Linked DNA regions of Pedobacter sp. W3I1. The protein of the gene in region 1 binds, or shares a complex with, the protein of each later gene. Links are inferred from orthologs where the notes say so. Each region holds a gene or a part of one and is shown in the gene's direction. Other genes may lie near its edges.

Region 1 (3,135 bases):
GGCAATAAACCAATAAATACAAAAATGCCACTTAAGGTTACAGCGGCGCCCCCTGCAAGTGAGGTCCCCATGTTCATCAAATCGTCGCTTTTAGTTTGTATGAAGGCTTTTTGCTGCTTATCGTCGTAGTGGGTAATGCGGCTAATCCAATCGCTCAACGAATTGATATGCTGTGTTACGTTCGCTTTTATCTGCGGAAAATCTTTAACCAAAATGCCAATCTGGTTCGAAAAAAACCAGACAATTAAAGCGACAAAGAGCGCAACCAATAAAATGGATAGCACGATGGACAACGATTCGGGTATTCTTTTTCTTTTTAAAAAGCGATACACCGGTAGTAACATAATACTGATAAAAAAAGCCATCAACATGGGCATGATAATATCTCTTCCAATTACCATCACGGCTACAACGGCCATCAGCCCTAATAATTCTATAGATCGTTTAACGGTCAGGGGTAAATTGTTCGTCATAAAAGCTTATTCTGATTTGAGGTTTATAACACAATTGTTTTCTAAATGTTTTAAGTTACGAAAGTTAGCTGGGAGTTTAAGCTGGCATAGCTTAATCAATTTCAACCATTAATCAGTTTAGCGTTTGGCGTTTGGCAATTAACCGATTAACCAATACTTTAAAAAATTACTTCTCTTACACGATATACCCATAGATTAGCCTTATTTTTGCAGCTTTAATACCGCACATGAATAATCAAGATACCATTATTGCTTTATCTACTCCCCAGGGTTCTGGCGCCATTGGCGTTATCCGTTTATCTGGTCCGGAGGCTATTTCCCTTACCAATACTGTTTTTGCAGGAAAAGATTTAGAAAAGCAGGCTTCGCATACTTTACATTTTGGCCTGGTTAAAGATGGCGATCATATTGTTGATGAAGTGGTGGCAGGTTTATTTGTTGCTCCTAAATCGTATACCAAAGAAAACGTGGTAGAAATTTCCTGCCATGGTTCTAACTATATTATCCAACAGATTATTAACCTGTTAATTGACAAAGGTGCCCGTGCTGCCAAACCCGGCGAATTTACCTTACGTGCTTTTTTAAATGGTGCTTTCGACCTGAGTCAGGCAGAAGCAGTTGCCGATTTAATTGCCTCCAATTCGAAGGCTTCGCATGATGTGGCGATGCAACAGATGCGCGGTGGCTTTGCCAACGAATTAAAAGGATTACGAGAACAATTGATCCATTTCGCTTCGATGATCGAACTTGAACTCGATTTTGCAGAAGAAGATGTAGAGTTTGCCAACCGTGAGCAATTAAAAAACCTGGTGAACAAGATCAATTATGTTTTACAACGCTTAATCTCCTCTTTCGAAATGGGAAACGTGATTAAAAATGGGGTTCCTATTGTAATTGCAGGTAAACCTAATGTGGGTAAATCTACCCTATTGAATGCCCTCCTGAACGAAGAACGCGCTATCGTTTCGGATATTGCCGGAACCACACGCGATACCATTGAAGATGAACTTACCATTGGTGGCATTGTTTTCCGTTTTATTGATACGGCCGGAATCCGCGATACAGCCGATATCATCGAAGCTTTAGGCGTAGAACGTACCTTAGAGAAAATGAAACAGGCCAAACTGATCATTTATATGGCCGATGCCGCTCAAAGTATTTCAGAAATTGAAGAGCAGATTCGGGGTTTAGCGCAATTGGCTATCCCCTATTTAATTTTAGTCAATAAAGCTGATCTTCTTGCTGATGCGCAACGTAAAGCTTTGAAAGCTTTAGATGTTGTTTTTATTTCAGCTAAAGAAAAACAGGGTATCGATGAACTTAAAACCACTTTATTGGAGCAGGTAAACTTGCATCACATTAATACCAGCGAAACCCTGGTAACGAATATCCGCCATGTAGAAGCGTTAAAACAAACCGAACACGCCCTGCAAAGGGTTTTGGCCAATGTAGATAATCCGGTTACCTCTGATTTCCTGGCAATGGATATTAAACAGGCATTGCATTATCTTGGCGAAATTACCGGTACTGTAACGACAGATGATTTGTTGGAGAATATTTTTACGAAGTTTTGTATTGGCAAATAACTCTCTAAAACAACCACTAATTTCGACAACTCAGTTTAAAAATGTATTGACATGAGAAATAGGTGATAGCCGAATAAAGCCAGCTGGTTTCTACCATATTTGCTGCTGATCGGTAAAGGGCATCGGGGCATTTTGTTTTGGCCACAAACTATTATGAGGGGTTTTCCGTTTATTGTTTGATATGAGTACATACACCATCCAGGAACAGTTTAATCAATACTTAGATCTTCTGAACAAAATCCACAATCTCGGTCATGATATCGATGCTTCGATCAATGAGGTGGAAATATCAGATATTGAAGCTAAAAGGAATTCCTTTAAACAACGGCTGCAGATGGTTACTAAAAGCTTGATTTCATCCCTTAAGGAAATGGACGGCAAGTACCCTATCCATAATTACCTTGGCAACCAGACTACATATCTATTTGTTGAAGATAATAAACTGAGATTTGAATATCATTAGACAGCATTTTTAAAAACAGTTGCCAACCTGCCCAGCTGTGGGTTTCAAAAACATGTTTTCCATATATCTGTTTGTTCGGGTTGTAAAGGTTTTCCGCTTTGGTTTCAACCTAAAGCCGGCATTCCGAATAATCTAATAGGGTTTCCGATTCCGTTTTCCTACAACTGCAGCTTCCAAACTATACCAAAGATATTTTCCTTATCTTCACAACACCGGTATGTATCATGTTTTAAATTATGAAAGGTGAAATAGTTTTATATAGAAGAGTGCGCAACTATGTTGGCTGTTCTGTTATGGTAGGTCTTTGTTTGCTTACCGTCTTTATCATGATGATCCTTTTCTATATTGCAGAAGACAAAGAGATGGTACATCAGCTTTTTTATTACGCAGCAGTAATCATATTTACCTTATTGGCCATTCAGGTGATAGCCTATAGGTCTAAGCAAGGAGCAGAAACAATACTTTTAACGGTATCGGCAGATGGGCTCCACTATCATGAGCATGAAACATTTATCCAATGGAGTGCAATAACAGAAATACAGATTATTGACGAACGCTTATCCGTTTCTGTTGATGCCTCGCCAGCCATGGATTTTAAACTCAATTTGTTGGA
Region 2 (3,250 bases), 2.5 Mb from region 1 along the record:
TATTAAAATGGCTGACGGTTCCGTAATTACTGCTTCTGCCCTATTAACCTTATTTCTCTTCCCGCCAAAGAAACAACATGGTATGGTTGAGAAATTAAGTGGTGGTGAAAAGAAGCGCTTGAACCTAATGAAGGTGCTGATGCAAAATCCAAATTTTTTGATTTTGGATGAGCCAACTAATGATCTCGACATAGACACATTGAACGTTCTTGAAGAATTTTTAGAGAACTTTCCAGGCATATTAATGTTGGTTTCCCACGATAGGTATCTGCTTGATAAAATGAGTGATCAGCTATTTATCATGGAGGGTGAAGGTGTAGTTAAAATTTATAACGGCAATTATTCTGAGTATCGTTTGAGTTTAGATCAACCAAAAGTTAAAACAGAAACCAAAAAAACTCCCACTCCTGTTGTAGAACAAGCACCAGTTAAAGCCGTAAAAAAATTAAGTTTCAAAGAGCAAAAAGAATTAGAAGATAGCGAAAAAGGTATAGCAGAATTGGAAACCAAAATAGTTTCGCTTAACGAAATTCTGGTTAAAATTGATGCGGCTGACTATATAAAAATCCAGGAAGTTTCAAATGAGATAGAGTCGCTTCAGGTAAAGCTAGATGAATTAACCATGCGTTGGCTCGAACTCTCAGAATAAAAGCGCGATTCAAAGATGTTTTCCGCGTTATGTTTCACGTGGAACATTAAGTATCGTCATGCTGAATTTATTTCAGCATCTCAATAAAAGAATAGATAAAAACCAATTGTTCCACGTGGAACAATTAAAGAAATAACAAATAAAATGTTTTCAAAATACGATTTGATTGTCGTTGGCGCTGGCCATGCAGGCTGTGAAGCTGCTGCTGCAGCTGCCAATTTAGGATCATCTGTTTTATTAATTACAATGAATATGGGTACCATTGCCCAAATGAGTTGTAACCCAGCAATGGGTGGAGTAGCTAAAGGACAGATTGTTCGTGAGGTGGATGCCATGGGTGGTTATTCTGGTATCATATCTGATAAATCGACCATTCAATTTAGAATGCTCAACAAATCAAAAGGCCCTGCGATGTGGAGCCCTAGAGCACAGATAGACAGAATGCGCTTTGCTGAAGAATGGAGATTGGCACTAGAGAGAACACCCAACCTGGATATGTGGCAAGATAGCGTTGTAGGCTTACTGGTAAAAGACAATACAGTATATGGCGTTAAAACATCTTTAGGGATAGAAATAGAAAGTACAGCAGTAGTGCTTACCAATGGAACTTTTTTGAATGGCGTAATGCACATTGGAGAAAAGAAATTTGGAGGAGGCAGAACAGCTGAAAGAGCATCAACTGGAATTACCGAGCAATTGGTAGAATTGGGTATGGAAGCAGGCCGTATGAAAACGGGCACTCCCCCACGCGTAGATGGAAGAAGTTTGGATTATACCAAAATGGAAGAGCAATGGGGAGATGAAAACCCTGGTAAATTTTCCTACACTGATACTGAAGTTTCGACCGATCAACGTTGTTGCTGGATTACCTATACAAATGGAGATGTTCATGAAACTTTAAAAGAAGGTTTCGAAAAATCGCCAATGTTTACCGGAAGAATTAAAGGTTTAGGACCGAGATACTGTCCATCAATTGAAGATAAAATTAACCGTTTTGCCGAACGCGACAGACATCAGATTTTTGTTGAACCTGAAGGATGGAATACTTGCGAAATTTATGTAAACGGATTTTCAACTTCACTTCCGGAAGATGTACAATTTAAAGCTTTAAGGTTAATACCAGGTTTCGAACAGGCAAAAATGTTCAGGCCAGGTTACGCCATTGAATATGATTTCTTCCCACCGACTCAATTGTCTTTAACCCTGGAAACTAAACTGATCAGCAATTTATTTCTAGCCGGACAAATTAATGGAACTACAGGATATGAAGAAGCCGCTTGTCAGGGTTTCATGGCTGGTATAAATGCACATCAAAAAATCACAGATAAACATGAACTGATCATGAAAAGATCTGACAGTTATATTGGCGTTTTAATTGATGACCTGGTAACAAAAGGAACGGAAGAACCTTATCGTATGTTTACATCGAGGGCCGAACACCGTTTGTTATTGAGACAAGATAATGCCGATATCCGCTTATCTCCTATCGGGCATGAGCTGGGTTTAATTTCTGATGAGCGATTAGAAAAGGTAAATCAGAAAATTGCTAATGCCGATGCTTTGGTTAAATTCACCAAAACCCAGGGTATCGAAATGAGCGATGCAAATCCAATGCTCGAAATTTTAGGATCAAGCGCTTTAAATCAAAATGTAAAAATACACAGTTTGGTAGGCAGGCCTCATGTTGGATTACCTGATCTGATTAAAGTAAGTAAAGCGCTTGCAGAAGCCACCAAAGATTTAGATAACGAAACTATTGAACAAGCCGAAATCAAAATTAAATATGAAAGTTATTTTGAAAAGGAAAATGAAATTGTAGCCAAGATGTTGAAGATGGAAGACAAAGAAATTAAACCAGATTTCGATTACAATAAAATTGTTTCCATTTCAAAAGAAGCCAGAGAAAAATTATTTAAGATCAAACCGCGTACTTTAGGTCAGGCATCACGGATTTCGGGCGTTTCACCTTCAGACATATCAGTTTTAATGGTCTATATTAATAAGTAATTGATTATCAATACTTTAACTGTTTTAAAACAGACTTAAAATAAAGCGATATAAACTAAAAAAAATATTTTTTAATGTTGCGGTTCCAAAAAGTATAAAAATTCGTAAGAACGTTTAAAATATGCCAAATTTAAAAGCTCAGTATTTTAACCTTAATAATTTAGCGGTTGTTACAACCTTGCTCCTATTTTTTGGTTGTGCAAGTATCCAAACACCACAAGGTGGGCCAAAAGATACGAAGCCGCCAAAAGTTTTAAGCATGACTCCAAAAAATCAAACGAGGAATTTTAATGCTAAAAAAATTGTGATCGAGTTTGATGAATACTTTAATCTTAAAGATGAGTTTAAAGAATTTTCTATTTCACCAGATCAGGAAAAACTTCCTGAGTTAAAAAAGAGACAAAAGAGATTAGAAATAAATCTCAAGGATTCTTTAGAAAAAAATACGACTTATACTTTAAACTTCGGAAAATCTGTTGCCGATGTTAATGAAGGAAATGTAGTTAAAAATTTATCTTACGTTTTTTCTACTGGCCCGGAAATAGATTCGCTATCATTAAGTGGAAAAGTAATTAATTCGCTAACGGACGAACC

What was found. Proteins that work in one complex are often made in the same cells at the same time.
Region 2: the proteins of mnmE (region 1) and mnmG are in contact, whole or in part, in a solved structure (PDB 9HIP), measured with the Escherichia coli proteins. The link is inferred for Pedobacter sp. W3I1 from one-to-one orthologs.

Annotation. Positions count from the first base shown.
Region 1 is NZ_JAUSXN010000001.1:2,878,373-2,881,507, reverse strand. Bases 1-2,879 are described here. They hold mnmE (tRNA uridine-5-carboxymethylaminomethyl(34) synthesis GTPase MnmE), read left to right. Parts: upstream 1-700; coding sequence 701-2,059; downstream 2,060-2,879. Other genes in these bases: QF042_RS12000 (hypothetical protein), read left to right, coding at 2,759-2,879; QF042_RS12005 (hypothetical protein), read left to right, coding at 2,241-2,522; QF042_RS12015 (AI-2E family transporter), read right to left, coding at 1-473. Also shown: more of QF042_RS12000, read left to right, coding at 2,880-3,135. UniProt on the Escherichia coli protein: Exhibits a very high intrinsic GTPase hydrolysis rate. Involved in the addition of a carboxymethylaminomethyl (cmnm) group at the wobble position (U34) of certain tRNAs, forming tRNA-cmnm(5)s(2)U34.
Region 2 is NZ_JAUSXN010000001.1:340,137-343,386, forward strand. Bases 231-3,224 are described here. They hold mnmG (tRNA uridine-5-carboxymethylaminomethyl(34) synthesis enzyme MnmG), read left to right. Parts: upstream 231-793; coding sequence 794-2,656; downstream 2,657-3,224. Other genes in these bases: QF042_RS01455 (ABC-F family ATP-binding cassette domain-containing protein), read left to right, coding at 231-649; QF042_RS01465 (Ig-like domain-containing protein), read left to right, coding at 2,778-3,224. Outside these bases: more of QF042_RS01455, read left to right, coding at 1-230; more of QF042_RS01465, read left to right, coding at 3,225-3,250. UniProt on the Escherichia coli protein: NAD-binding protein involved in the addition of a carboxymethylaminomethyl (cmnm) group at the wobble position (U34) of certain tRNAs, forming tRNA-cmnm(5)s(2)U34.